DNA from 4 places in the Halomonas profundus genome. Region 4 is predicted to be linked to each of the others. Evidence: predicted binding sites of a transcription regulator. Region 4 holds the regulator's gene; each other region holds the start of a gene.
The links. Region 4 encodes sigma-54, which starts transcription at its own class of promoters, with help from an activator protein. Its sites were predicted from a motif close to TGGCACNNNNNTTGCTNT; they were not measured.

Region 1 (7,201 bases), 1.7 Mb from region 4:
GTGTCCAGGACGTGAATCGCATTCAATCAATCCTTGATGCTGGTGCAAAATCGACTGGGCAATAGAGAGCCCAAGGCCGCTGCCTTCCGCGCGTCCCGACACCATGGGGTAAAACAGTGTTTCCTGCAGCGTATCGGGAATACCGGGGCCGTTATCGATCACGGCGACTTCACTGACCAGCCGGTGACGTTCGGCGCCAAGCGTAAACTGGCGACGGGCGCGGGTGCGTAGTATTAAAGTGGGCTCCGGCGTTTGTGCATCGCTCATGGCCTGTACCGCATTGCGCGCCACATTGAGCACCGCCTGAATCATTTGCGATTCATCGCCGGAAAGGTCGGGCAAACTGGGGTCGTAATCACGGCTGATTGTCACACTAGGGTGTTCGGCAATCAGCAGCGCCCGCACTCGCTCCAGCACCTTGTGGATGTTGACTGGCTCGTGTTTAAGCATCCGGTTAGGGCCGAGCATGGAGTCGACCAGGTCGCGCAGCCGATCCACCTCTTCAACAATGATATGGGTATATTCGCGCAGCGCCGGGTCGTCTAGATCACGCTCTAGTAGCTGTGCTGCCCCGCGAATGCCACCCAGCGGGTTTTTGACTTCATGGGCGAGCCCGCGGGCGAGCACCTTGATGGTCTCCTGGCGTGTGGTTAGCGCCTCTTCCCGGGAGATCTGCATCAGCCGATCCCGCGGCTCTACTTCCAGTAGCAGCTCATCGTCGGATAAGGGCGTCACCGTGTAGTCCACCGTGAGCGGTTCGCTATTCAACGGGGTAATGCGTGCTTCACGCTGGGTATAGGGGTGAAACGCATCCCGCGCCTTGGCCAATACTTCGTCAATGCTTACATCCCCGCCAAGTAGCGTATCCAGGCTGATGCCGTGAACACGGCTAAGGCTGACCGCTAACAACGCTTCAGCGGCAGGGTTCATCCATCGCACACGCAGTTCGCCGTCTAGCAGCAATACCGCTGTGGTGAGATGCTCAAGCAAACGCTGATGCATGGTGGTGTCCTGAAAAATCGCGTCTTCCATCGCCGATACAGACCTACAGGTGGATGATCAATGAGGGAGCTGCAAAAAGCGCGCCAACTATACGTTTATGTCCATTTGCACGGCTTGCGGGCATCGCAGCGAAAGAGCGCGAATCGTTTTAGCGCACTTGCCGTGCCAAATGCTCCTGCTCATGCACCACTTTAGTGCACCCAGGTTTTGGTAGGTAATACTTAGGGCTGTTTTTTTGATCGCGTTTATTAAAGCGCTCTTAAGGAACCGTAATCGTCACCGCTGCCGTGCGGTGCTGTAAACGCTGGCTGCTCTCCAGCATTCTGCCTGGATCTCGTGCCCCCTTGCGGCAGGCCCGTTAACCAGAAGACATCGCTGTGCAGCGCTTTCTGGCTAATCTCGCCATTCACCAACAGCCGTACCTGATGGTCGTCGCGCAACGGTGGCGCAATAACCACCTCCACCACGGTCATTCCCTCTTCCACCTGTGCGCCTTGCTGGGGCAGAGCGATCGAAAAGTGATCGTAGAGCATTAAAGGACTGCTCTGGGTTATCGGTAAAGGTAACGTTGCCGTGCTGATCGGTCACCCGGTAAACCGCCTGCCCGAACGCCGTGCCACCCACTACCCCACGCCCAAGAGAGCTACCAGCACACTGCTCATCGCCCCTCTGGCACGCTTCTCAGCCTCCCAGCAATAAAAAAACCCCGCCGTAGCGGGGTTCTATTGGCAATCATTGTTACCACCGCCTGGCTGATAGTAACAGCCAGAGGCGAGGAACGCTGATTAGCAGCTGTGCTTAACAGCTGTACTTAACAACTGTAGTACATATCAAACTCGATGGGGTGAGTGGTCATACGAATACGCTCCACTTCTTCCATCTTGAGGTCGATGTAGGCATCGATCATTTCGTCGGTGAACACGCCACCTTCGGTCAAGAACGCACGGTCAGCGTCGAGGGCTTCCAGTGCTTGATCCAGGCTGTGCGCCACAGTCGGTACTGACTTGCCTTCTTCTGGCGGCAGGTCGTACAGGTTTTTGTCCATGGCATCGCCAGGGTGGATCTTGTTTTTGATACCGTCGATACCCGCCATCAACATGGCAGAGAACGCCAGGTAAGGGTTGGCAGTCGGATCAGGGAAGCGCGCTTCCACACGCTTGCCTTTCGGGCTGGCGGTGTAAGGAATACGGATTGAAGCCGAACGGTTGCGGGCACTGTAGGCCAGCATGACCGGCGCTTCAAAGCCAGGCACCAGACGCTTGTACGAGTTGGTAGAAGCGTTAGTAAAGGCGTTCAGGGCACGGGCGTGCTTGATGATGCCGCCGATGTAAAAAAGCGCCATTTCAGACAAACCAGCGTACTCGTCACCGGCGAACTGGTTGTTGCCATCTTTCCAGAAAGACTGGTGAACGTGCATACCCGAACCGTTATCACCGACCAGCGGCTTCGGCATAAAGGTGGCCGTTTTGCCATACGCGTGGGCCACGTTGTGGATCACGTACTTCATTTCCTGAACTTCGTCAGCTTTCTTCACCAGCGTGTTGAACTTAACGCCGATTTCGTTCTGACCTGCGTTGGAAACCTCGTGGTGGTGTACCTCGACGGTCTGACCAATCGCTTCCAGGGTATTACACATTGCGCCACGAATATCGTGGAAGCTATCGACCGGAGGAACCGGGAAGTAGCCGCCTTTAACGCGCGGGCGGTGGCCAAGGTTGCCGCCTTCCACGACACTGTCGGTTGCCCAAGCGCCTTCGTCGGAGGTGATTTTGTACATGGAGCCCTGGATATCAGACTTCCAATGCACTTCGTCAAAGATAAAGAATTCAGGCTCAGGGCCGAAGAACGCGGTGTCGCCCAGGCCAGTAGACTGCAGGTAAGCTTCTGCGCGCTTAGCGATAGAGCGCGGGTCACGATCATAGCCCTGCATAGTGGCCGGCTCGATGATGTCACAGCGCAGCACCAGCGTCGCATCTTCGGTGAAGGGGTCGAGGTAACCCGTACCATCTTCCGGGCGCAGAATCATGTCGGATTCGTTAATGCCCTTCCAACCTTCAATAGAAGAGCCATCGAACATTTGGCCATTCTCGAAGAATTCTTCGTCTACATCGCGCGCAGGCACGGTCACGTGCTGTTCTTTACCGCGAGTGTCGGTGAAACGCAGGTCTACCCATTTAACATCGTGTTCTTCAATTAGCGCGAGAGTCTTGGCTGACATAGTGTCCTCCGGTATGAGCGTGGCTTAAAGCTAACGACAGTAAGCTACCGATAAAAGTGTTGTTCGACAAAATACGTGCTAAACCGCACGTTTGTCATTCTTGTTCGCTCAACGTTTGCCTGACATTGGTTAACAAATCGCTCAGCGAGCATTTCAGACCGGCTATCGTTTTAGCACGCCGCAGGGCTTATGCCTACGGCCCGCTAGCCGCTTGCAAATACAATGCAGAGAACATGCCAACACTGCACCAATATGGCATAAAAAAACAACAACTATCTGTTTTATAAACATTAAAAAATGGCTTCGAATGCCTCTTGATGACGCATAACGGCGCAACAGGCTGTTCTGAACCGTCAAAAAAACCTCTTATGCACCAAAATAGAACAAAAATAATGCCGAGCGCCCCATCAAAGTGCACAAGTCATACTTAGCGCTGTTTTTTAGCTCGCAAATTTTTTTACTTGCTACGCAAATAAACCAGCTACTACAATAAATTACAATTTGATAGATTTGCTCACAATCGGAGTCGGCAAATGGGATCGGTCTGCTTTATCGTTGATGCCATGGTGACGGGTGAAATGTTGCCACGCCACTTAAAATCCATACGTGAATCCGGTGTCGCCGACCACTTGCTGCCCATTTTGGTGACAGCCACTCAAGCGCAAGCACGCCTGAGTGCTATTGAACAGCGCTACCATGCTCATTCGCTGATTACACCATCAAGGCCGCTGGGGGCTCGCTTGAATAAAGCCGCGTTTACCAGCCAAGCAGAGTGGCTCATCATTGCGCTACAGAAAAAACCACTGCCTGCGGAGCTTTGGTGTGCACTCTATTCACAGCTCAACACTTACACCCTTGACGCCTTGATTATTGGCCTCACCCGGCCATCGCTGTCGGAACGCATCCTGCGGCGCTTATTGGCCAGTGCTTTACTTTTGCCGCCCTACATTGCCGTGAGGCGAGCCTGGCTAGAACGCTTGGGTGGGTTTGACCCTGAGCTGGACGATAACAGCGCGATCGACGATTTTCTGCAACGTTTACACGCTTGCCCTACGCGTTTAAAAACCTACAACGGAAACCTGCTTAGACTAACGAAAGAGCCAGAAAACCCTTTTCTGGCTAACGCCCCGGTTACGGCTTTCACTCCACGCCCATGATGCGTTTTCTACCGATATCATCCACAGATACCATCCACCGCCACTCTCTGACTAACTTACCTTTAGTCGCTTGCCGAACAGCATGGCGCCCAGTGTCGTGGTATTGGCGAGCTTATTAAGCCCCACTGACCCCACCACACCAACCGCCATAAGCGCCAGTGCATACACGCCAATGGGCAACGACAACGGCTCGACAGCCAGATCAGCGAGCACAAAGAACATGGGGTGAGCCAAGTAAATGCCAAACGAATACGCATTAATGTGGCGCACCCACAAAGGCGCAGGACGCCCGGCCAAGTAGCGCATGGCACACAGCGTGAACAGCACGAAGAAAGGAATGACCCACACCTCTTTGGAAGAGAAGGCCAGCCAACCTGCAAAGGTCGCGGCAATAATCAGCGCCACCATTAGCACCAACCAGACCGGGCGGGCCATTTGCTGCATCCAGGCAGGCCGCGCCAGCATCACGCTCTCAGGGGGTAGCGGGTAGTAGCGCACCAGCACCAGGGCAAGAAAAAACACATAGATCCAACCCAGTGGAGCAATCCACAGCAGATAGCCGGGCAGGTCAACCTCAAACCAGTAAGCCAACCCCCAATACGCCATGCTGATCACACAAGCGCCCCACAGCCACGGCACCGGGTTCAAACGCCACAGCTGCCAACGGGTAAACAGCCAATAGGCCACATAAAACTGCATCGCAATAATCAAAAAATAGCCATGCCAGCCCGCGTACACATAATACTCAATGGCGTTGGCCACGAACCCCACCGGTTCATCCGATGGCTGTTGGCTTAGCCATTCAGCCGTCGAATAAATAAAGCCATACACAAAATAGGGCACCATTACATACTTCACGCGCTGGGCAAGGAACCCTTCCGGCACGGATTTATCGTAGCGAACGGCAAACACAAAGACCGCAATAAACAGGAAAATCGGGGTACCCAACACCAGCGGTATGCGCATCAAATCGGTGGCAACGTTATCGAGGCGCTGATTGACATGATCTAGTAAGTGAAACAAAAAAACGGCTATACAGCCGTAAGCACGCAACCAATAGATCTCTTCAATTTTGCGCATTGGGCCTCCCGCCTCGACCTACTCCTACCCTGGCATTTTGCATGGCGATGATGAATGACTATGCTAACTGACTGTCTTATATGGCTATGATGAACAATAAAAGCCTTCGCGCTGTCCGACCCCATTGAACAGTTTTAATTCCCGGAGGAAACGTGTTCATCCCCAAGCCACCAGTATTCTCGTACCGATTTCACGCCCTACTTACGGCATTTATTGGCTGGCTAACGTTCAGTGGCCATAGCTTAGCCAGCGAGGTTGAACACCATCAGTTTTTCTCGCCCACGCTAGGTTACGACTACCCCTACAGTATTTATTTACCCGACAATTATGACGCCCAAGCGACAGACGCGTATCCGGTCGTTTATATGCTGCACGGCTCATTTAACACTGACCGCGACTGGGTTTCTCGCGGCAACTTGCAGCAGGTGGCGGATAGGTTAATCGCTGCCGGGCATATTCCTCCGGCCGTTTTCATTATGCCCGGCAGTCGCAGTTGGTGGGTAGATGGCCACAACGAACCCGCCCGCAGCGCATTTTTTAACGACCTAATGCCACATGTGGAAGCAACCTATCGCGTGGGACAAGAGCGCCACCTGCGTGGCGTGGCAGGCTATTCCGCTGGCGGTTACGGCGCACTCAACTTTGCCCTGGAACGGCCTGAACTGTTTGCCGCGGTAGCCGCGCTAAGCCCCGCCAGCTACGTCCCCCTGCCGCCGCGTAACTCCACCGCCTGGCGCCACCCCTCATTTATCAATGACCAGGGCCGATTTGATCGCGAGCTGTGGCAAAACCTTAACTACACCAACTATTTGGAAGAGTATCGCCTGCGCGTAACCCCTCGCGGTACCGAAGATGAGGGCGACCTTTCCCCCGTACCGCTGTATATCAGCGCCGGGCGTAGCGACGTTTATGATGCTGAATTTCACGCCCGCATACTGCGTCAAGCCATGGAACGCATCCAGCCCAACGATGTGCGCCTCGACCTCTACCCCGGTGGCCATACATGGAAAGTATGGCGCGCCAGCCTACCGGCAGCGCTAAACTTTCTCTTTCAATACGTGGGACAAGAAAACAGCCCAGAGGATACATAACCCCGTTGAAGGCACTACACTGAAACAACACATATCACGCCACTCAACAAGGCAAGGAAGACAGCGATGCATCAGCATATCGAATGGGATGAACCCGGCAACGCCAGTGTTATGCAGTACTTTAAAAAACACCCGGATCAAAGCAGCCAACCCGACCCAGGCGATATTATTTCCGCCCGCTACCAAGGCGCCATGGTGCGCGTCAAAGTAGAAGCCTACCGAGAAGATGACGCCGTCAGCATCGGCGAAGTAGCCGCGATCATCGATACCCACGGCGGCCGCCACCAAAGCCACAACAAGCTGGAAGTCGGCCACATCGTCCGGGTACCCGACGACAAACGCGCGATGGAAAAATGGGGAGACGACGAAACATAAGCATGAAGAGTGGCGCGGTTCTCGATACAGCGTTAACAGCCTTTAATCGCAGATCGCTTGCAAGGCCGCCCATTCAGCTGGCGTTAGAATCGCAGTAGTACCGCCTTGGCTTTCAGCTAATTGCTGGGCCTGGGTACCGCGCCAGCTGGAATCAGGGTGTGTAGATAAATGCTCGGGGGTAGCAATATCACCGTCCTCCAGCCCCTCGATCCGCGTAAAAAAGTTTGCAAACCCAGCCGCATCAACTTCCGCCGTAGCGAGCATTTCGAGAGCAAAAC
Region 2 (7,201 bases), 2.3 Mb from region 4:
GCTTGCCATTGACGAACAGCGCCATACCCAAGGCCAGCGCGATAGACGTAGGAATCGTACCGACGGCGTAGATTAAGTTGTTACGGGCTACTTTCCAAAACGTCGGGTCATCGAACAACACCTGATAATTTTCAAGGCCTACGAATTCAGTGGGAGCACCGCGAAAGCCGGGTAAAAAAAGGCTGTTAATGACCGTTGTCACGGTTGGTAAATAAGCAAACGTCGTCAGCAGTACCGCAGCGGGCAGCAGCAGAAGCGCGCCATAGAGCTGCATTTTGCGGTGGTTAGTGAATGACATAGAGACGTACCGCACGTTGGAAAAGCCGGGGCATGCCCCGGCGAACAGTCAAATGGCTAACGATTAGCGGGCGTAGCGGCGCAACACGCTGTCGGCTTCCTGCTGCGCCTGGCTAAGCGCTTCTTGCGGCGTCATTTGACCGGTGAGTGCCGCCTGCACGGCGTTATCCAAGGCGCGGCGAATACGGCCACCCTGGTAGGTGGAAAGCTCCGCCGTGCCATGTTCAAGCTGGTCGCGGGCAACCGCGGCGGGTGGGAACTCTTTCACATAGCTTTGCAGCGCGTCGGTTTCGTAGGCGGCGGGGCTAACGCCCATATAGCCGGTTTCAATCGACCAGGCAGCGGCTCTCTCGGGAGCGGTCATCCAGCGAATAAAGGTCATCGCCGCGCGCTGCTCTTCTTCAGTGGCATCTTCAAAAATGTAGAAGTTGCCGCCGCCGGTAGGGCTGCCGCGCTGGGTTTTCATCGGCAGCATGGCGACGCCAAAATCAAAATTGGCTTCGCTGCGTACGGCGGTCAGGTTGCCCGTGGTGTGCCACATCATTGCCGTGGACTCTTCCAGGAAGTTCTGGCGCAGGGTGCCCCACTCAATGGTGCCGTCAGGCATGGCATTGTGCTCGGTGGCCAGCGATACCCAGTACTCCAGCGCTTCAACCGCTGCGGGATCGTCAAAGTAGACCTCGGTGCCATCTTCGCTCATTAACCGATGGCCGTTCTGAAAGGCGAAGGCTTGGAACATCCAGTAGGGGTAGCCAGTCGACGGCACCATCACGCCCCACTGCTCGCCGTTGGAGGCTTCGCGCACAGTCGCCGCCATCTCGGCCATCTCTTCCCAGTTTTCCGGGGGTGTTTCGGGGTCTAGGCCAGCGGCTTCAAAGGCGTCTTTGTTCCAGAACAGTACGATTGTGGAGCGCTGGAAGGGGATGCCGTAGGTTTTACCGTCCAGTTGGCCATTTTCCATCAGCCCTGGGTAGAAGCCATCGAGCCATTCGCGCTCTTCATCGGTTTCGATCAGGTCGTCAAAAGCGACGATGGCATTCTGCTCAATCAGCTCGTATAGATCGATGGAGAACATGACCGACAGCTGCGGTGTATCACCCGCTTCCATCGCCGACATGGCGCGCACGCGGGTGTCGTCGTAGTTACCGGCGTAGATCGCTTCCACATTGATATCGGGGTATTCGCTCTCAAACTCTTCCACCAGATTATCAACAACGTCGGTGAGTGCACCGCCCACCGCGACCGGGTAGTACATGGTCAGATCGACGCTATCCGCGTTTACCTGGGCGGCGCTTAACAAGCCCGCTGCCAGGGCGGTCATTGCAAAAGGGGTACGCAAACACATAAGAGACTCCGCAAGTGTCAATACTGCTGTCAGTGTTGGAAAGAGCCCACCGCCGGTGGACGAGGAACGCTTCGAGATGAGTTGGGAAATGGGGGCGGCGTCAGGTCATCCCGCCGCAGGCCTTCGGCATCGAAAAGGTGTGTATTCTGTGGAGTCCAATAGAGGCTGCATGGCTGGCCTGTCAGTGCCTGCTTGCCGCTAAGCCGCACGCGTAGGGTGTGCGATCCCACCGCGACATAAGCAATGGTGTCCGCTCCAAGATACTCTTCACTTAATACGTTAGCGGGTACGCCGGAAGCGGGTGCGATTCGCAGTTCGATATCTTCCGGGCGGATGCCCAAGTGTCCACCAGCGGCATCCAAGGGGGCTACGGGGGTACTTGGTTCGCCTTCGATAACGGCGCCATTCTCACCGGCCACTAGGGGCAGCAGGTTCATGGCGGGGCTGCCAATAAAACTGGCGGCAAAAGCGCTAGCGGGGCGGTTATAAAGCTCGTCCGGGGTGCCGTCCTGAACTATTTTGCCGTGCTGCATCAGAATCACACGATCGCCCATGCTCATGGCTTCCACCTGGTCGTGGGTGACGTAGATAACCGTCATATTCAGGCGGCTTTGTAATGCTTTGATTTCCCGGCGCATGTCGCTGCGCAGCCGGGCGTCCAGGTTGGATAGCGGTTCATCCATCAGGCAGATCGGGTGTTCGGAAATAACCGAGCGCGCCAAAGCAACCCGCTGGCGTTGACCGCCGGAAAGCTGGGCAGGTTTGCGGTTCAGATAATCGGTTAAATCAACCAGTTCGGCCACCTTGGCTAGCCGCTCGCGCTGCTCGGCTTTGGGTACCTTGCGGCTGCGCAGGCCAAACACGATATTGTCAGCCACACTCAAATGCGGAAACAGCGCGTAGGACTGAAACACCATGCTCAGCCCACGGTCGCCGGGCGGCAGGTGTGTGACGTCGCGCTCGCCGATATGTATACGTCCGTTGCTGGCCTCTTCCAGGCCCGCGATCATGCGTAGCGTGGTGGATTTACCGCAGCCTGAAGGGCCGAGCAGAATGACAAATTGCCCAGGCGTGACATCGAAGGAGATTTCATCGACGGCAGTGGTCGCGCCCCAACGTTTAGTGACGCGCTCCAGGCGAATACGCGATTGGTTTGACATAGCACACACATCACCGGCTGTTGGTTGTTATTGGTTCAGCTTGTGTTGAAGGTGTTGCCGTTTCATGACACTTACATGGATGGTTGATGACACCCGCTGTGTCAAGATAAAAATTCACTTGGTCACTTTAATGCCATAGCGCTGAAGCCTGCGCACCACACTGGATTGGCTGATGCCCAGCCGCTCGGCAATGGCATAGGTGCTGGGGAGTGTGTTGCACAGCTCTTCAAGCGTTTCACGCTCCAGCCGCGCTAGGTACTGCTTGAGGGTTTCCTGGGGCTCGAGTGCTACTGCCGACCTTGCTGGCGAGGCGCTCGGCAAGTTGGCCGGGAACTGTTCGGCGTGAGGGAGTGCGGCAGGCTCTTCGATTTGATCGGTGGGGCTGGAAAGCCAAGCTCTCTCTAGCCAGTTCTCCAGCTCGCGGACGTTACCCGGCCATTCGCTGCCCATCAGTGTCGACCAAACGCGGGTATCAAGAATTTTTTGCCGCCCGTAGCGCTGGTTGAGCCGGTTTAAACACGCTTCAACCAGGTCGGGGATATCCTCCCGGCGGTCACGAAGTGGCGGCAGGGTGACCGGGATCACATTGAGGCGGTAGTAAAGATCCAGACGAAAAAGTCCTGCTTCTACTTGCTTGCCCAAATCCTGGTTGGTCGCCACGACCAAGCGAAAATTGACTTTGCGTGATCGGGTGTCACCCAGTCGGGTCAAGCTACCGTCCTGAATCACCTTGAGCAGTTTGGTTTGCATTAGCAGCGGCAGCTCGCCTATTTCATCCAAAAACAGCGTACCGCCCTCGGCCTGCTCTAACAGCCCGGCTTTGCCCTGGCGGGCGGCACCGCTGAAAGCGCCGGGCTGGTAGCCAAACATCTCGGACTCAAACAGATTCTCTGGAATCGCCGCGCAGTTAACGTCGATAAAGGGGCCGTCACAGCGCTGGCTCCAGCGGTGTAGCTGCTTGGCAAAGGCGGTTTTACCCACACCTGATTCACCCAGCATCAGCACATTGGCATCCGAAGGGGCGACCCGCTTAAGCAGCAGCGCAATTTCACGCATCACGCTGCTACGCACCTGCAAATTGTCCAGGGCGTCATCCAACGCCTGCTCTTCCGCGTCTGGCGCTGCCTGACTGCGCTTTAAGTGTTCGCTAAAGCGTTTTTGCAGCAGCGCATATTCGTCCTGCAGTAACTGCAAGTCGGTTAAATCCCGCGAGCGGCTGATAATGCGCTCCAGCTTGCCGTCGACGAATACAGGATAGGCTTCGGCAATCACCCGGCGGCCTGTTCCGGTGACCTGCATAAGCTGTGCAGGCCGGCGGGTGCGCATCACTTCCATGGTGATGGAGGGTTTGAGCACCCCGGCCGCTTGCAGTTGCTGCACACTGCTGGAGAGCAGCTCTTCTCTGGATACCCCGTAAACCGCTTCTGCTCCTGGGCTAATATCCACTATTTGCCCATCGCCACTGACGATAAAGAAGTGGTCGTTTGCGGTCTCCACAATGGTTCGCAGCACACGCCTGTCTATTTCACTCATCGCAGCCAACTCCTCTGAGTGATTCATTTATGAATCTTTGATACAAAAATGAATTAAAAAAGCCTCTAGTTGATTCATTTTTGCATCGTTTGGTCGCTAATCCCACCACTTTATAGGCATCTACGACTTGGCATGGTCTGTGCAATGACTTTAGAAGAGTAGTGAAAAGAGCTAGGCCAATACCTACACCGTGCTCACCGCCAAAAATATAAGGAGATGTGTATGTCGGAGTTTAATCAGCCCTTGGGCGGAAACACCATGCCGCGCTTTGCAGGCCCTGCCACCATGATGCGCCTGCCCACCCAAGAGACAGCCGAGGGTTTGGATGCGGCATTTATTGGCATTCCCATGGATATCGGCACTTCAAACCGCCCCGGCACGCGGCTTGGACCACGCCAGATTCGCGATGAGTCGCGTATGCTGCGCCCTTACAATATGGCGACCCGCGCCGCGCCCTTTGAAAGCTTGCAAGTGGCCGATATCGGTGATGTGCCTATCAACACCTTTCATCTGCCGAAAAGCGTCGACATCATCACCGCCTTTTACGATGGCGTACTGAAACATGACTGCATTCCGCTGACCCTGGGCGGTGAGCACACCCTAACGCTGCCTATCCTTCGCGCCATGGCCAAAAAACACGGCCCGGTGGGGTTGATTCATATCGATGCTCATGCCGATGTCAATGAGCACATGTTCGGCGAGCCAATTGCCCACGGCACGCCGTTTCGTCGTGCCCAGGAGGAGGGGTTGCTGGCCCATGGCAAGGTAGTGCAAATCGGCCTGCGCGGTACCGGCTATGCCGCTGAAGATTTTGACTGGTGTCGCGACCAGGGCTTTCGTGTCGTGCCCGCCGAAGAGTGCTGGTATCGCTCGCTAGCGCCCTTGATGGCCGAGGTGCGTGAGCAGATGGGCGATATTCCGGTGTACATCAGTTTCGACATCGACGGCCTGGATCCTTCTGTTGCCCCCGGCACCGGCACGGTGGAAATGGGCGGGCTGACCTCTAGCCAAGGATTGGAGCTGGTTCGCGGTGCCGCTGGGCTGAATATTGTCGGCGGCGACCTGGTGGAAGTGTCACCACCTTATGACCCCAGCGGCAACACCGCGCTGATGGGCGCCACGCTGCTGTATGAAATGCTTTGCGTACTGCCGGGCGTTAAACACAGCGAGTGACGCCGACCAAATAGCTAACAAAGAAATAGCGACTAAATAAAAAAGTACTGACCTAGCTACGCCGCCAGCCACCTCCAAGAATCACTTCCAATGGGTGACCCCTATGTCGTATAGCAACGTTAAATCGGAACAGCCGACCTCGTCGGCACCGATACCCCGCGCGCACTTACTGAAATTTATCATTCCATCGCTAATTGGGGTGCTGCTGTTTCTCGTCCCTTTTCAAGTGGGCGATACCATTAACATCGGCATGGGCCTAATGGCCGATAGCCTGCAAACCCTGCTAGGCTCGGCGCTGCCAGCTATTGCGGTAGTGGTACTCTGCCTGTCGGTGGTAGCGACGATTTACGCCAAGCTAGCTAACCCTGCCTGGGCCAAAAAAGGCATGCTGCACGAAATGTTTCATGTCGGGCCAGTGTGGTTAGTGATGCGCGTTTTAGGCGCGCTGTTTGCTGTGATGACCTATTTTCAGTTTGGGCCAGAGTTCGTCACTGCGTCCTTTACCGGTGGGGTGATGCTCAATGATCTGGCGCCGGTACTATTAACGTTCTTCTTCTTTGCTGCGCTGCTGCTGCCGTTTCTAGTCGAGTTTGGCTTTATGGAGTTCATCGGCAGTATGGTACGTAAGCCGTTTCGGGTGATTTTTAATTTGCCGGGACGCAGCGCTATTGATGCCACCGCCTCATGGATGGGATCGGGCACCGTCGGTGTGCTGATCACCACTCAGCAGTACGAGCAGGGCTTCTATAACCGCCGCGAAGCCTCGGTCATTGCCACCAACTTCTCCGTGGTGTCGATTGCGTTTGCGCTGCTCGTCACCAGCTTTGTCGATATCAACCACCTGTTTGTGCAGTTCTACTTTACGGTGGTGGTTTCCGGGTTGATCGCTGCAGTGATTGTGCCGCGCCTGCCGCCGCTGTCGCGCAAATCCAATGACTATTACGAGCCCGTGGGCTGCCAGTTGAGCGAAGAGCGCACTGAAAAAGTGGGTCTGTTCCGTTACAGCTTGATTCAGGCCACCAATCGCGCCGCTGGAGCTCCCGGGCCCCGTGAGCTGGCACGTTTGGCGCTCCTCAACGTGATGGATATTTTCCTTGGTCTACTTCCCTTGGTGTTTGCCATTGGCACGGTGGCGCTGATTCTGGCGGAATTTACTCCGCTGTTTACCTGGCTCTCTTACCCCATGGTACCGGTGCTTGAGCTGCTGCGGATTCCTGAAGCAGAAGCGGCAGCGCCCGCCACCCTGGTGGGCTTTGCCGATATGTTCCTGCCCGCGGTGCTGGCGACCAATATCGAAAGCGAGCTTACCCGCTTTGTGATTGCCTGCCTGTCGCTCACCCAACTGATCTACATGTCGGAAATCGGCGCGCTGCTGCTCAAGTCAAAAATTCCCATCAAGCTCTGGGAACTGGTTGCCATCTTCCTGCTGCGTACCGCCATTACGCTGCCAATCATTGCCTTTATGGCCCATACGTTTTTCTTTTAAGGGGCCGAAACGATGACCAATAAAGCGCAGAGCCAGCAAGCCCCCATGACCTGTGCCGAACTGCTGATCCGCCTGCTGCGCGATACTTACGGCGTGCGGGCCCTGTTCGGCATCCCAGGCGTGCACACGGTGGAGCTTTATCGCGGGCTGGAAGGCAGCGATGTGCAGCATATAACCCCACGCCATGAACAGGGCGCTGGGTTTATG
Region 3 (7,201 bases), 2.4 Mb from region 4:
CAGGTGAATACTTTCGGTGGGGCAGGAGACAAAGTTAATACCCGAGCGTTTTAGCAGCAGAAACAGCTTGGAGCAGTAAGCGTTGTCGTAGGAGTGCATTGCTGTGGTGTGGCTAGCGGTCACGCGGCTGCCCAAGTCATTAAACAGTGCCTCGCAGGCCAATACTTCGAGAAAGCGCGAGTTGGGGTCGTCAATCTCGTCACAGTGCACATCCACCAGGCGGTCGTACTTGATCGCCAATTCGATCACTCGCTTCATGGAGGCCACGCCCAGCTCACGGGTGTATTCGAAGTGGGGGATGCCGCCCACCACATCGGCGCCGATCTCTAGTGCCTCCTCCATCAGCCGATCGCCGCCTGGGTAAGAGAGCAGGCCATCTTGAGGGAAGGCGACTACCTGAATATCAATTTTATCTTTTAACTCGTCGCGCAAGGCGCACAGGGTTTTAAGCCCAATCAGGCTAGGGTCGCTGGTGTCGGCGTGGGTGCGCACAAACTGAACGCCGTTGCCGATTAGCAGGTTTAGGGTTTTAAGCGCGCGCTCGCGAATATCCGCTTCGGTGAGCATAGGCTTACGCTCGCCCCAGCGCTCAATGCCTTCAAACAGCGTGCCGCTCTGGTTCCAGCTTGGTTCACCGGCGGTGAGGGCGGCGTCCAGATGAATGTGTGGCTCAATAAAAGGCGCACAAACGAGCTTAGCGCCCGCATCGATCTGCCCTTCGCTCGCTGTTTGTGGTGCGTCTTGCACGGTAATTGACGTGAATGTGCCGTTCTCAATCTCAAGTCGGTAAAGCTCAGGGCGCTGGCGTAGGCGGGCGTTGATAATTTGCATGCTCATATAAAAAACTGCTCGCTTATTGTTTGGCAGTGGATGGAAGGCTATCACCCAGCGTAGCGTGATTTAGGCGCAGCAGCACGGCGTAGCTTCCTGCTGCCACTACAACACCTATCAGTGGTGGCAGTAACGGGGAAAAGTAAGCGGCTCCGGCGCCCAGCGCATACGCAGCTAACCCTCGGCGGTTGAAGTCGGGTAGTTGTGCTTTATCCAATGTGGGGTAGCGGCCTTTATGCTTGAGCCAAAAGTCCGCCATGATCACCCCGCCCATGGGCGGTATAAAGGTGCCGAGTAACACCAGAAATGGGATGAGTAGGTTATACATGCCGCCTACCGCCAGCACCGTGCCAATCGCCGCGCCGCCCACAGTGACCAGGCGGCGCTTTTCGGTGCGCAGCAAATTACAGCCCGCCACGGCGAAGTTGTAGATAGTGTTGTCCTGGGTTGTCCAGATATTCAGGAACAGCATCAGCACGGCGATGGTGACAAAGCCCTGAGCGATCAATACATCCACGATATCCGCCTGCTGGTAAATCATGGTGCCAAGAGCGCCGGTCAGAACCATTAAGCCGTTACCGACAAAAAAGGCCGCCAGGGTCGCGATCACGGCAATTTTCGGCGTTTTGGCGAAGCGGCTCCAGTTAGTCGCTTGAGTGCCGCCGCTAATAAAGGTACCGATAATCACAGTAATCGCCGCTGCTACGCTCATGCTTTCCGTGGGCGTCTGCTGGCTCAGTCCCGCGAAGCCGCGCACATCCACCAGCCCGGTGAAGAGGCTGATTAAGATAAACAGCATCATCGCGGGGACGGCAAAGCGCGAGAGCCAGTCCATGCCCTTGTAGCCGATCATGGCGGTGACGCAGAAACCAAACCCAAAGAGCACCATTAAGGGGATTTCCAGCCACTCAGGCATCCCGGTGGTGCGTACTAACACCAGAGCAATCGTGGCGGTGCCCCAGGCGTACCAGCCGATCTGGGTAAAACCAAGAATAAAGTCGGAAAGTTTGCTGCCTTTTTCGCCGAAGCAGAAGCGCCCCATCAGCACCGAATTGAGCCCGCTTTGACAAGCGATATAAGCAAGTGCCGCCGCATACATCCCCAGCAGCAAGTTGCCAATCACGATGACCCATAGCAGTTGGCCAATCGGAAAGGCTTGGCCTAACGTGCCGCCCGCCCACATGGTGGCGGTGAAAAACGTAAATCCAAGCAGTACTGCCGAGGTAGAAAGCAGGCCCTTGCGGGCGCTGGTAGGGACTTCACTAAGGGGATAATCTGACGTCTGCATCACGCTCTCCTAGCATAAATAAGCGAACCTGTTAGGTGTTTATAAAGCAAGAGATATGCCAAAAGGGTAGGTGGTTAAGCATGATTGATCTTGTCATTTTTTTAAGACATACCAACTCATTTTAATGATACTTTAGTAAATAAAACCTAATTGTTTGTGTACGTTTGCCGAATAAAATAGTGGTCAAAAAAGCTTGTTTGTTAAAGCGATGGTCGCTTATTGCGATTACGCCCAGATACGCCCGTTGCAGCTATAACCTTGAAGGAACCGGAGTAGATGCCAGAATCCCAGCATAGGAGTGCTTCACTGCCTGCAGCTAGACTTCCTTGGCATCATACCCTGGTGGGTAAGGTGGTGATTTTTATGCTGATGGGCGTGCTGTTTGCGTATGTAACGGGGGCGCTGTCGGGTTTTTTTATGGTTGAACGTGGGGCTCGGGAGCAGTGGTTGCGCGAAGCGCAGGTGAATGCCCAGATAGTAAGCGCGACTATTAGGCGTATTTATACGTCCGTGGCGGTTAAGACCGATGGCACGGGTCAAGTCACGCGTATCATTTCCCAGCGCCCGATTGGTGATGAAGAGTCGGTTCTAGAAACTGGGTTTAGCCCGATTGATGTATTGGCGTTGGCAAGTGCACAAACACGTAACAATGTGTGGCTGTTCGCGAAGTCATCAGAGGGGGCTCTCACCGTAGTGGCAGATGCGCTTAATACACCATCAGACTCGCCTGCCAACTTGACGGTAGATACATGGCAAACAAAAGCGGATGCCGCTGATTTTTATGTTGGATTTGCCAGCATTGGCGGTGAAGAGCACTTCATTAGTTCGCTGCCCATTGTTACCCCTGATGGTCAACTGTTAGGCGTTCTAGTAGCCACCATAGGCCAGCAAGAAGGGCTGTATCAGATGCGTAATGATCTGATCAGCAAAGCGTTTATAGCACTACTGGTGGTATTGGTCGCGACAGCCCTGCTAGTCACTATTTTGATGCGTCAGTTATTTACACCCGTGCCAGTATTAATTAAGTCGCTCACCGAAATCGCTAAAAACCAGACCGCTGACAGCACGCCTTATACCGACCGTAACGATGAAATTGGCCGGATGGCAAAGGCCATAGATGCGCTTCGTAAGAAAGTCATTGAGCGTGAACACTTACTTGAAGTTAAAGACGAAGCTCTCCGCTTTCAGCATCTTGCTCATCATGATGAGCTGACCAAATTGCCCAACCGTGTGCAATTAAATAATGCTTTAAAAACCGCTGTGCACTCACTGCTTCAAGGCGACGTATTTAATGTCATGCTATTTGATCTTGACCATTTTAAAGCAGTTAACGATAGTCTGGGGCACGCGGCGGGTGATGCTTTGCTCGTTGAAGTTAGTCAGCGGGTGCAGGGGCTGCTGACCGACGATGATTTGGTGGCGCGCCTTGGTGGCGATGAGTTTGCCATCATTCAACGCGTTGTGCGTAGTGCCACCAATGAGGCAAAAGTACTGGCAGAAGCAATTGTGTCTGTTCTACGTGAACCGTATCAGTTTCATAACCAGGAAATTAACATTGGAGTGAGTGTTGGCATTGCAACCGCACCCGCTGATGGCCGCAATAGCCACGATCTGCTACGTCACGCAGATCTGGCGCTCTATGCGGCCAAGGCGAAAGGGCGCGACCGCTATATGCTCTATGCCGCAGGGATGACAATGGATTCCGGGATCATCGAACAAAGGTAAGCCTATGAAGTGGCTAGTAGCGTTATTAATGACCAGTGCGATGTGGCAAGGTGCCGCTGCTGGTGAGGAGATCGACTCCTCGCCGACATTGTCGCGTATTGCGTCTGCTGGTGAGATTACTATCGGCCATCGTACCAGCGAAGCCCCCTTCTCCTACCTGGTTAACGACCAGCCAACAGGCTATGCGATCGACCTGTGCCTAAACGTCATCGAAGGTCTGGAGGAAACATTGGGCTTAGGTGATCTCAAGGTAAATTATGTGCCGGTAACGCCTGCAAATCGGTTCATATTAGTACGTAATGGTGAAGTGGATATCGAGTGTGGAGTGACCACCAATACCCCTGAACGTCGCCGTCAGGCCGCTTTTTCATACCCTCATTTTCTGACCGCAACGCGCTATGTATCCCTCGCCGAGCAGCATATGGACAGTTTGCAGGATTTGGCGGGCCGCAGCGTGGTATCAACAACGGGCACTATCAATATTGCCCAGCTCAACGAACTCAATCGCACCGAGGGGCTAGCAATATCGGTAATGCTAAGCCGTAATCATGAAGAAGCCTTTGATATGGTGGCTTCAGGACAGGCTTCCGCGTTTGTGATGGATGAGGTTTTGTTAGCAGGTTTGGTTTCGTCTGCCGTTGACCCTGCCGCTTTTCATATTTCTCAAGCAACACTGAGTAGTGCCGAGCCCTATGGCTTAATGATGCCGCCTGATGATCCTGTTTTTGTTGAGCTGGTCAATAAGGAACTGCGTAACATTTATCAGAGTGAAACTATTCACACTCTTTATGAAAAATGGTTTTTGCAGCCGCTCCCTCCCGATAACCGAGTATTGAACTTGCCGCTAGCGCCAGCGCTTGCCGCTATTTTCGCCAATCCTGAGCAGTACATAGAGTAGAGGAGGTGTGTTATGCGCCGAAGTTTATTGCTTGGGTGGTGTAGTTTGCTGGTAATGATGTCTGGTGGAGAGGCAGCACATGCAACGACACCTATCGATTCGCTTGAACGCATAGAAGCAACCGGCGTGTTAAGGGTTGGCTATGGTGATACAGCGCCATTCTCTTATTTAGATAATCAGGGTAACGTCGTCGGTTACTCTATCGATATTTGCCAACGTTTAGCGAAACAGCTGCAAGTGCAATTAGACCTGCCTTCTCTTGAAATAGCCTATGTGTATCGTACGCCCAGTAACCGGGTGCAACTGCTCAATAGCGGCGATATCGATATTGAGTGTAATGCCAGTACTAATACACAACAGCGGCGGCAGAGCGCGCAGTTTGCGCTTAGCCATTTCTTTGTCTCGGTGCGTTATGTGGCCCTGAAGGAAAATGGCTTTACCACCTTGGAGGACTTGGCCGGGCGTAGCGTGAGCGTGGCGCGTGGCACCGTCAATGTCAGCCAGATCAATCAGGTAAATCGAGAACGCCAGCTGAATTTATCGGTGGTGCCCGTAGGTACATTGCAGGAAGCGTTTGATTTAGTTGCTGATGGGCGCGTAGCGGCTTTTGCGATGGATGATATATTACTAAGCACAATGATTGCTGAGTCCGATCACCCTGACGCGTACGCGCTTTCCGAAGAAGCCATTACGTCGATAGAGCCTCTCGGTTTTTTAATGCAATTGGGCGACGATGCCTTTGCCGCAGAGGTAAATAAGGCCCTCGAACATATTTATACCAGTCCGGAAATGCCGTTGCTGTACGAACGGTGGTTTCAGCAACCTCTCCCTGGCAAAGACATTACGCTTAATGTACCAATGAGTGCCGTCTTGGCTGAGCACTTTGCCGCCCCTCGCGAGATAAATGCAGATTAAGTGCATTAGATAAATATAGATTAAGATTTAGCGCAGGTTCATACGGTCTGAGTGTTAAATAAACCACGCATTAACGTTTCCACGATACCGCTGCTCTCATCCGCCAGAGAATGCTGCTGGGGATCCTGCAGCCAGTCGAAACAGACGCCAATCAAAAAGCCATGAAATTGGCGCCGGGCGCTGGCTGGGGTTAAGTCAGCGCGTAAAGTGCCAGCGATTTGGGCCTGTTCAAACAATTGCTCTACTCGCGCCTCTGCGTGCTCAGAGAGTCGAGTGATCATGCAAATCCGCGGGTGCTCCTCTTCCAGTTTCTCGCAGCGGTGCAACACGATGGTGGCTGCTCTCTGCAGTGGCAGGTCGTGGGAAATGGCTGCCAGCGAGCGTAGAGCAATGTCGCGTAAGCAGTCTGCCGGTGCTGAGCCTAGGTGTTCCACCACCTCATCGACAATTTCATCCAGAGGGACACGCACGCGTTCCAAGAGTGCATCGAACAATGCAGCTTTGTCTTCAAAGTGCCAATAAATGGCCCCTCGTGTCACGCCTGCTGCCTGGGCGATGTGCGCCAAGGTGGTACGCGAAACGCCTTGGGCTAAAAAGGTGGTCTCTGCCGCGTCCAGAATGATTTCTCGGGTACGTTCGGCGTCGGCCTTACGACGGGACATAGCGGCTCCTATTAATAAAATTAAGAAACCTCTGATTAACTATTGCGCTCGACCATACGGCGTTAAAAATCGCCTCAAAATGCTCATTTACAACCCGTAAACTCCGCTTTTTCGTTGATTTTTGCCTTGTCTGGCCTTCGCTCATTACGTTAATCAGAGGCTCCTTAGCGGTATTTTGGCAGTGATGGATAGCAAAGTCGCGGGTGGGTGATTATTATACACCTCACTGACATTCATGAATGTCAGTGAGGTGACTATATTATTCAACTTGTATCCTGAATGCAGGTTTGAAAATCATCACTGACCGCCATCAAGGAGCTACTCGTGCCCGTTACTCTTCTCCGTTCACTGCCCATCATACTGGCTCTGCTTGTGCTAACGGGCTGTGAGCAACCCCAGGCGCAGTCGACTGATGCCACACGACCGGTAAAATTGATGACACTGCAGTCGGCAAATGCTACGGCCTTACGGCAGTTTCCCGCGCGGGTGGAAGCCTCTACGCGCAGCAATTTGTCATTTCGTATGGCCGGGGAATTATTGGAGCTCAATGTGAGCCCCGGCCAACAGGTGAGCGAAGGCGAGGTGATTGCGCGCATTGATGATCGCAATGTGCAAAGCGAGCTGGACAGCGCCCGCTCGCGCTTGGAGCTCGCCGAGGCAACGCTAGAACGCATGCGCTACACCCTGCAGCGTGGGGCAGTCAGCCAATCCCAGTTTGATCAGTCGGAAAGCGAGTGGCGGGCCGCCCGGGCCACCTTCGAACAGGCCCAAGAGCAGGTCGAGCATACAAAGCTACGCGCCCCTTACGATGGTGTGATTGCCCAGGTGCCAGTGGATAACCGCCAGATAGTCCAAGTTCAAGAAACGGTCGCGGTGATCCAG
Region 4 (7,201 bases):
CACATATGGACGTTTGGCTTAACACCAGCCAGGTTCGCTTAACGGATAATGTGCGCGGCACGCACCCCCCGGCCACACAACGCTAATAGGAACCGCCATGAAAGCCATGATTTCCCCAGCCCTGCTCTACACTGCACTGTTCGGTTTAGCGATACCTTTATCAGTGTTAGCCCAAACCAACTCATCTTCCCAACAAGCCCCAGTGGAAGTGGAAGCCGACCGTTTAGATCTTGATCAGCGGGCAGGCACAGCTGTTTATACTGGGGATGTGGACATTCGCCAAGGCGAAATGCAGCTGCGCGGCGAGCGGGTAGAGATCGAACGCAACGACGCGGGCGAACTCTCGACAGCCACCGCTACCGGTGAGCGCGCCTACTTGCGCCATCAAGGCGAAGGGCAAGAAGGCCCCACGGAAGGCTGGGCGCGGCGGATTATTTATCACGTCGCCGAGCGTCGCGTAGAGCTGATCGACCAAGCCGAACTGACCCAGCAAGAGGACACCTTTAGTGGCGGTCGCCTTGAGTATTTTATTGACCGAGAAGTGATTCAAGCGCGCTCTGACGTTGATGGCAGCGAGCCCCAGCGCATACGCATGACCCTTCAGCCTGAACAATAGGGAGCCTAGCTGTGGCCACTGCTGACACTGCGCCGATCAAAACCCTTTATGCCCACCACCTGGCTAAAAGCTACAAACGCCGCCGAGTGGTCAAAGACATCAATCTAGAGATATCCCAAGGCAGTGTCGTTGGCCTTTTGGGCCCCAACGGCGCGGGCAAAACCACCTCATTTTATATGATTGTTGGGCTGGTCAAATCCGACGCTGGCAAGGTGGGTATCGACGATGTGGATTTAACGCGCGCCCCCATGCACGAGCGCGCAGCCGCGGGGATTGGCTATCTACCTCAAGAGGCGTCTATTTTCCGCAAACTCTCGGTTGCCGAGAATATTATGGCGATACTCGAGACCCGCAAAGAGCTTAACCGCAGCGATCGCGAACAGCGCCTGGAAGCGCTACTCGAAGACTTCCATATCACCCATATTCGCGACAACCTGGGCATGAGCCTTTCGGGCGGCGAGCGCAGGCGTGTAGAAATAGCCCGCTCGCTAGCCACAGAGCCCGCTTTTATTCTGCTCGATGAGCCTTTTGCGGGCGTTGACCCCATCTCGGTAGGTGAGATTAAAACCATCATTCGTGCACTGAAACAGCGCCATATCGGCGTGCTGATCACCGATCACAACGTGCGTGAAACACTAGACATTTGCGATATCGCCTATATCGTCGGCGATGGGCAAATCATCGCCAGTGGCTCGCCCGCCTCGATTCTCACCAACCAAAAAGTAAGGGATGTGTATTTGGGCGCCGATTTTCGCCTGTAATGTTTTTGCCTTAATCGCCCCTAAATAGCGCTTTAAAACAACTTTACGACCAATGGCATGCTTATTGCACTTGCGCCAAGCACTCACTCGCACTAGGGTGGAGCATTCTGATTAACGAGTGGTTCTCAGATGGTCATGAAAGCTTCTCTCCAACTGCGTATCGGCACACAGCTGACCATGACGCCCCAGTTGCAGCAGGCCATTGCGCTGCTGCAACTCTCTACGCTGGATCTTCGTCAAGAAATTCAGCAGGCCCTCGATGCCAATCCCATGCTGGAGCAGGAAGATGAATTTAGTGAACAGGCTGTCAGCGAGCCTAAGGAAGAAGAGTGGTCAGAGAGCATCCCTACTGAGCTCTCGGTAGATAGCGACTGGTCAGATACCTATCAAGATATGGGAAGCCAGGGGGGCAGCAGCAGCGAAGGCCCCGACTTTGAGCGCCAGGCAGCCGGGCAGAGCCTTCATGGCCACCTGCTGTGGCAACTCGCCATGACCGATTTTAGCGCTCGCGAGCAGCTTGTCGCGGAAAGTTTAATCGACGCGCTAGACGCCAACGGCTACCTGACCCAGCCGCTCAACGACATCCGTGAAGGGCTTCGTGCCCAGGGCATTGACGGGCTAAGCCAACGCGAAGTGGAAACCATTCTACTCAAGCTCCAGCAGTTTGAGCCGACCGGCATATTTGCCCGTGACTTGCGTGAATGCTTGATGCTGCAGCTCGCCGCTCTCCCCGATAATACGCCACTGCTGGTTCCCGCCCGCCGCTTGGTGCGGCAGTTTCTCGAAGCGCTTGGCAAAGACGATATGCGTCTGCTGAAACGCCGTCTAGGGCTCGACGACGAACAGCTGGCCGATGTCATCCTGCTTATTCGCAGCCTAGACCCACGCCCAGGCAGCGCCTACGGCGACACCGATGACAGCTATGTCACCCCCGATCTAGTCGTCCGCCACGATAATGAAGGCTGGCATTTAGAGCTCAACCCCGAGGCCCTGCCACGGCTGCGCATTCAGCCCGACTACGCCAGCTTGATTAAGCGTGCGGATAAAAGCGATGACAACCAGTTTCTCAAAGAGCACTTGCAGGAAGCGCGCTGGTTGATCAAGAGCCTCTCTAGCCGAAACGATACGCTGCTGCGTGTTGGTCGCGAAATCATTACCCGCCAGATTGGCTTTTTAGAGCACGGCGAAGAAGCCATGAAACCACTGATACTGGCCGACATTGCCGAAGCCGTGGAGATGCACGAGTCGACTATTTCACGGGTAACGACGCAAAAATATATCCATACACCCCGTGGTGTGTTTGAACTCAAATACTTTTTCTCAAGCCAGGTGAGCGGTCAAGATGGCGACAGCCACTCCAGCACCGCCATCCGTGCACGACTCAAGAAACTGATTCAAGAGGAGCCGCCCGGCAAGCCGCTTTCAGACAGCCGCTTAGTGACGCTATTAGGCGAAGGAGGGATTCAAGTGGCGCGTCGTACGGTGGCGAAATACCGTGAAGCCATGGGCATTCCCTCTTCCAGTGAACGGCGTCGTTTGCGCTAACTTCGTTAACGTTTCAGGGAAACTCTCGACAAGGGCTTTGCAACGCGGCAAAAAGGGTTACAATCGAAGTACAGTCCGATGGATAAGGAGCACGTCAATGCAAGTAAATATCACTGGTCATCACGTAGAACTGACTGACGCCTTGCGTGACTATGTCAACGAGAAGCTTGAGCGTGTAGAGCGCCATTACGACAATATAACTACGGTGCAAGTCACCTTATCAGTGGAGAAAGAGCGCCAGCAGGCCGCCTGTACGCTGCACGCCGCAGGTGCTGACTTACATGCGGAAGCCCTAGACAGTGATATGTACGCCGCTATCGACGCACTAGCGGACAAAATCGACCGTCAACTCGTTAAACACAAGGAAAAAGCACAAGCTCGCGCCCAAGGCGCCGGTGTGCGTTAATTCAATGACGTTGGAAACCATACTCCCCCCGGAACGCGTTCTGTTCGACGTCCCCGGGGGCAGCAAAAAAAGGGTGCTGGAGTTTTACAGCACCTTTATCGCCCAAAATATCCCCAGCCTGGACAGCCAAGAAGTGTTTAGCCGTTTAATCGGCCGCGAGCGCTTAGGTAGTACGGGTATTGGTAACGGCGTGGCTATTCCTCATGCGCGTAGCCCCCACTGCAACGCCCCTATCGCTGGATTTTTGAAACTGGCTGAAGCGATCGATTTTGACGCTATCGACGGCGACCCGGTAGATCTGGTGTTTGTCCTGTTGGTACCCGAAGAGGCAGATGACACGCATCTCTCACTACTGGGTCAGGTAGCGACCATCATGAATGATGCGGACACGCGCCAGCAACTGCGTAAAGCAGCCAGCCAGCGCGAACTGCTTGAGCTGATTACCGCCAAAATTCGCGAGCAATCAGCGGCCTAAGGGTCTGAAACCCTGTTCAGGGCAGATCACAGCAGGTTATCCGCTCACCACCCTCAACGCAGCTTGATCAAAGCAAAGAGAGACTCTATGCAACTGGTGATCATTAGCGGCCGCTCCGGGTCAGGTAAATCTATCGCCTTGCAAGCGCTGGAAGATCTTGGCTACTACGCGATTGATAACCTCCCAGCTATGTTGCTGGGGTCGTTGGTGGATGAACTGCGTGACCAGGGCGACCGAGCACATTTAGCGGTGAGTATTGATGCCCGCAATTTGCCGGGAGCTCTGGAGCGCCTGCCCTCTTTATTAGACGAGTTGCGCCAGCGTAAAATCGTCTTTCAAGTTATTTACCTGACCACCGATGCGCGCATACTGCTTGAGCGTTACTCAGCAACGCGTCGCCGTCATCCGCTGACCCGCGATAGCGAAATGACGCTGGAAGAGGCGATCAATAAAGAAGAGACGACGCTAGAGGATATTCGCGATCTGGCCGATCTATTGATCGATACATCACGATTATCGGTGCACGATTTACGCCGTCGCATTACCGACCAAGTAGCCCATCAGCGGCGCGACAAGCTGACGCTAACGCTGGAATCGTTTGGGTATAAACGCGGCGTACCGTTAGACGCCGACCTGGTCTTCGATGTGCGCTGCCTGCCAAATCCGTACTGGGATCCAACGCTGCGCCAGTTCACTGGCCGCGACGCGGAAATCGTGGCTTTTTTGAACAGCTATCCGATTGTTGATGCCATGAGCGACGACATCTTGGCCTGGCTAGAGCGTTGGCTACCCGCTTACCAGAATAGCCAACGTAGCTACATGACTATCGCGATTGGCTGTACTGGTGGCCAGCACCGCTCGGTCTATATGGCCGAGAAGTTAGCGGAAAAATTGACTCCTAGCATGGGCGAAGTTCAACTTCGCCACCGCGAACTGGGTCTGCACTACACCATAAGCGAACAGTTGGCCGCTCCCCTCGTCAGCGCTTCCACACCTAACGAGCGGCCAGAGACCTCTTAAGCGCGTCTATCCATTAATGACACCACTCGGCGAAAAGGAACCAGGGTGCCAGAACGCATACTTACACTTACCAATCAACGCGGGCTACACGCTCGCGCGGCGACAAAACTGGTCAAATGCGGCCAACAGTTCACGGCAAAAATACGCGTTTACAAACAGCAACAGGCCGCCGACGCCGCCAATATCATGTCACTGCTGATGCTTGCCGCACCTTGTGGCACCGAGCTTAGAATCACCGCCGAAGGCGATGACGCCGAACAGGCGCTTGAAGCGATTCAAGCGCTGTTCGACGCCCGCTTTGAGGAGGATCAGTAAGCCGCCGCTTGGCTTGTTAGTCCCCCGCCACGGTCATGGCATCAATCAACCAGCTACCCGTGTGAACACTGCCACGGGTATCAGTGTCATCGCCAATACCTACTAAGCCAGCAAACATCCGCTCCAGGTTTCCGGCAATGGTGAACTCTTCGACCGGGTACTGCACCTTTCCATTTTCGACCCAAAAACCTGCTGCACCGCGGGAATAGTCACCGGTCACACCGTTGACACCTTGGCCCATCAACTCAGTCACCCAAATACCCCGCCCCATCTCTTGCAACAAGCTTTCGCGTGATTGCAGTGGCGTTGCTAAACGCACGTTACGTGCCCCACCGGCATTGCCCGTGGTTTGCATATCGAGACGACGAGCGCTGTAAGAAGAGAGCATATAGCTGGCAATGCGTCCCTGATCGATAAAGCGATTATTGCGCGTTTGCACGCCCTCGCCATCAAACGGTGAGCTTGCCGTAGCGCCAATCTCCATTGGCCGCTCTTCAAGACTAAACCAGTCGGGAAACAATGGTGTACCGAGCCGGTCGCACAAAAACGAGGCCTGCCGGTAAAGCGCACCACCGGCTAACCCACCGAGCAGGTGGCCAATCAAGCCACTGGCCAACGATGGGTCAAACAGCACCGGAAAGGTGCCCGTTGGCGGCCGTTTAGCACCTAGCCTGCGCAGCGTACGCATCGCGGCTTCGCGCCCCACCTCAGCGGGGTCACGTAGCGCCTTGGGGTCACGGGCAGAGGTGTAGTCATAATCACGCTGCATACCGCTCGCGTCTTGGGCAATCAGCATGCAAGAAAGAGAGTGACTACTGCCCTTTTGGGTACCTAAAAAGCCGTGGCTATTGGCGTAAACGCGCACCCCTTCGCCACTGGAGAGAGACGCGCCATCTGACTGTGAGATGCCGTCAACGTCTCGCCCCGCCTGCTCGCAGGCAAGCGCTAACTCAATCGCCTCATCCGTTGTGAGCGCCCAGGGGTAGTGCACTTTTAGATCGGGCAACTCAGTAGCCATAAGGGAGGCATCGGCCAACCCTGCGGCCGGGTCTTCGCCGGTATAGCGGGCAATCGCCAGCGCTTTCTCTACGGCTGCCTGGATCGAGGCACTGCTGGCATCAGTGGATGAAGCGCTGCCTTTACGTTGACCCACGTATAGCGTGACGGCAATGCCTTGGTCACGGGATAACTCAACCGTTTCAACTTCGCCCAGGCGTACGCTAACGCCTATACCCTGATCGACGCTTGCGCCTACTTCGGCAGCATCCGCGCCCAAGCGCTTCGCCAGCGCTAACGCCTCTTCGGCGCGCGCGGTCAATAGCGACTGCTGCGCGGATGCATCAAATGCCTGTGCCATATGGCCTCCTATTTCAACCGAATGCCTCTCAACCAAAGTCTTGCAAGAGAGTGTCATCGGCGAATCAATGTTGTACTCGCAGCTGGTATAATGCCGCCACGAATCTTGTCTGTGAGTCACACTATGCGTAAGCAACGTCCCGATCCCGTTGAAGTAGAAGAACAGGAAGAACGCCCTAGCAAGTCGCAACTCAAACGCGAAATGCATGCCTTACAGGCACTTGGGGAAACCTTAATCGCCATGCGACCGGCGGAACGCGCCCGTTTCCCCCTCTCTGACGATATGCTACGCGCTATCGAGGAAACCTCGCGTATTCGCTCCCATGAAGGTCGCCGCCGCCATATGCAGTATGTCGGTAAGCTGATCCGTAAAGAGGATCTTACCGCCATTCAAGCCGTGTTCGACTCCATCGACCAGGAGCAAAAGCAGCGCGACCACGCGTTCCACCGACTGGAAAAATGGCGGGAACGCTTAATTGACGAGGGCGATGCGGCAGTTGACCTGTTTATGGCGGAGCACCCCGACGCCGATCGCCAGACACTGCGTCAATTGATTCGCAACGCCCAGCGGGAACGCGAACAGGGCAAACCGCCGACCAGCTCGCGCAAGCTCTTCAAACACCTGCGCGAAACCCTCGCACTTTAAAAACAGCCTCTTTAAGACGGTTTTTCAAGACCGCCTATCAAGACTGCGTGCCGCCGACGGT

Region 1: the regulator sigma-54 is predicted to act here: its motif matches at 3,442-3,459, upstream of glnA (glutamate--ammonia ligase).
Region 2: the regulator sigma-54 is predicted to act here: its motif matches at 4,464-4,481, upstream of speB (agmatinase).
Region 3: the regulator sigma-54 is predicted to act here: its motif matches at 2,163-2,180, upstream of codB (cytosine permease).

What each region holds. Positions count from the first base shown of each region.
Region 1 is NZ_CP086344.1:260,999-268,199, reverse strand. It holds gene glnL (nitrogen regulation protein NR(II)) at 1-1,002, opposite strand, end outside; gene LMS44_RS01240 (hypothetical protein) at 1,251-1,535, opposite strand; gene glnA (glutamate--ammonia ligase) at 1,814-3,220, opposite strand; gene LMS44_RS01230 (hypothetical protein) at 3,754-4,377, shown strand; gene LMS44_RS01225 (acyltransferase family protein) at 4,429-5,457, opposite strand; gene LMS44_RS01220 (alpha/beta hydrolase) at 5,610-6,548, shown strand; gene LMS44_RS01215 (hypothetical protein) at 6,615-6,923, shown strand; gene LMS44_RS01210 (M48 family metallopeptidase) at 6,966-7,201, opposite strand, start outside.
Region 2 is NZ_CP086344.1:4,234,694-4,241,894, reverse strand. It holds gene LMS44_RS19370 (carbohydrate ABC transporter permease) at 1-298, opposite strand, end outside; gene LMS44_RS19365 (ABC transporter substrate-binding protein) at 362-1,642, opposite strand; gene LMS44_RS19360 (ABC transporter ATP-binding protein) at 1,672-2,802, opposite strand; gene LMS44_RS19355 (sigma-54 interaction domain-containing protein) at 2,917-4,335, opposite strand; gene speB (agmatinase) at 4,558-5,508, shown strand; gene LMS44_RS19345 (YjiH family protein) at 5,612-6,994, shown strand; gene LMS44_RS19340 (5-guanidino-2-oxopentanoate decarboxylase) at 7,007-7,201, shown strand, end outside.
Region 3 is NZ_CP086344.1:4,340,081-4,347,281, reverse strand. It holds gene codA (cytosine deaminase) at 1-837, opposite strand, end outside; gene codB (cytosine permease) at 854-2,119, opposite strand; gene LMS44_RS19780 (diguanylate cyclase domain-containing protein) at 2,396-3,844, shown strand; gene LMS44_RS19775 (amino acid ABC transporter substrate-binding protein) at 3,849-4,742, shown strand; gene LMS44_RS19770 (amino acid ABC transporter substrate-binding protein) at 4,755-5,657, shown strand; gene LMS44_RS19765 (TetR family transcriptional regulator) at 5,696-6,319, opposite strand; gene LMS44_RS19760 (efflux RND transporter periplasmic adaptor subunit) at 6,644-7,201, shown strand, end outside.
Region 4 is NZ_CP086344.1:1,934,726-1,941,926, reverse strand. It holds gene lptC (LPS export ABC transporter periplasmic protein LptC) at 1-86, shown strand, start outside; gene lptA (lipopolysaccharide transport periplasmic protein LptA) at 98-616, shown strand; gene lptB (LPS export ABC transporter ATP-binding protein) at 628-1,377, shown strand; gene LMS44_RS08600 (RNA polymerase factor sigma-54) at 1,507-2,922, shown strand; gene hpf (ribosome hibernation-promoting factor, HPF/YfiA family) at 3,020-3,328, shown strand; gene LMS44_RS08590 (PTS sugar transporter subunit IIA) at 3,333-3,803, shown strand; gene rapZ (RNase adapter RapZ) at 3,891-4,823, shown strand; gene LMS44_RS08580 (HPr family phosphocarrier protein) at 4,869-5,138, shown strand; gene pmbA (metalloprotease PmbA) at 5,155-6,495, opposite strand; gene yjgA (ribosome biogenesis factor YjgA) at 6,619-7,140, shown strand; gene tldD (metalloprotease PmbA/TldD family protein) at 7,178-7,201, opposite strand, start outside.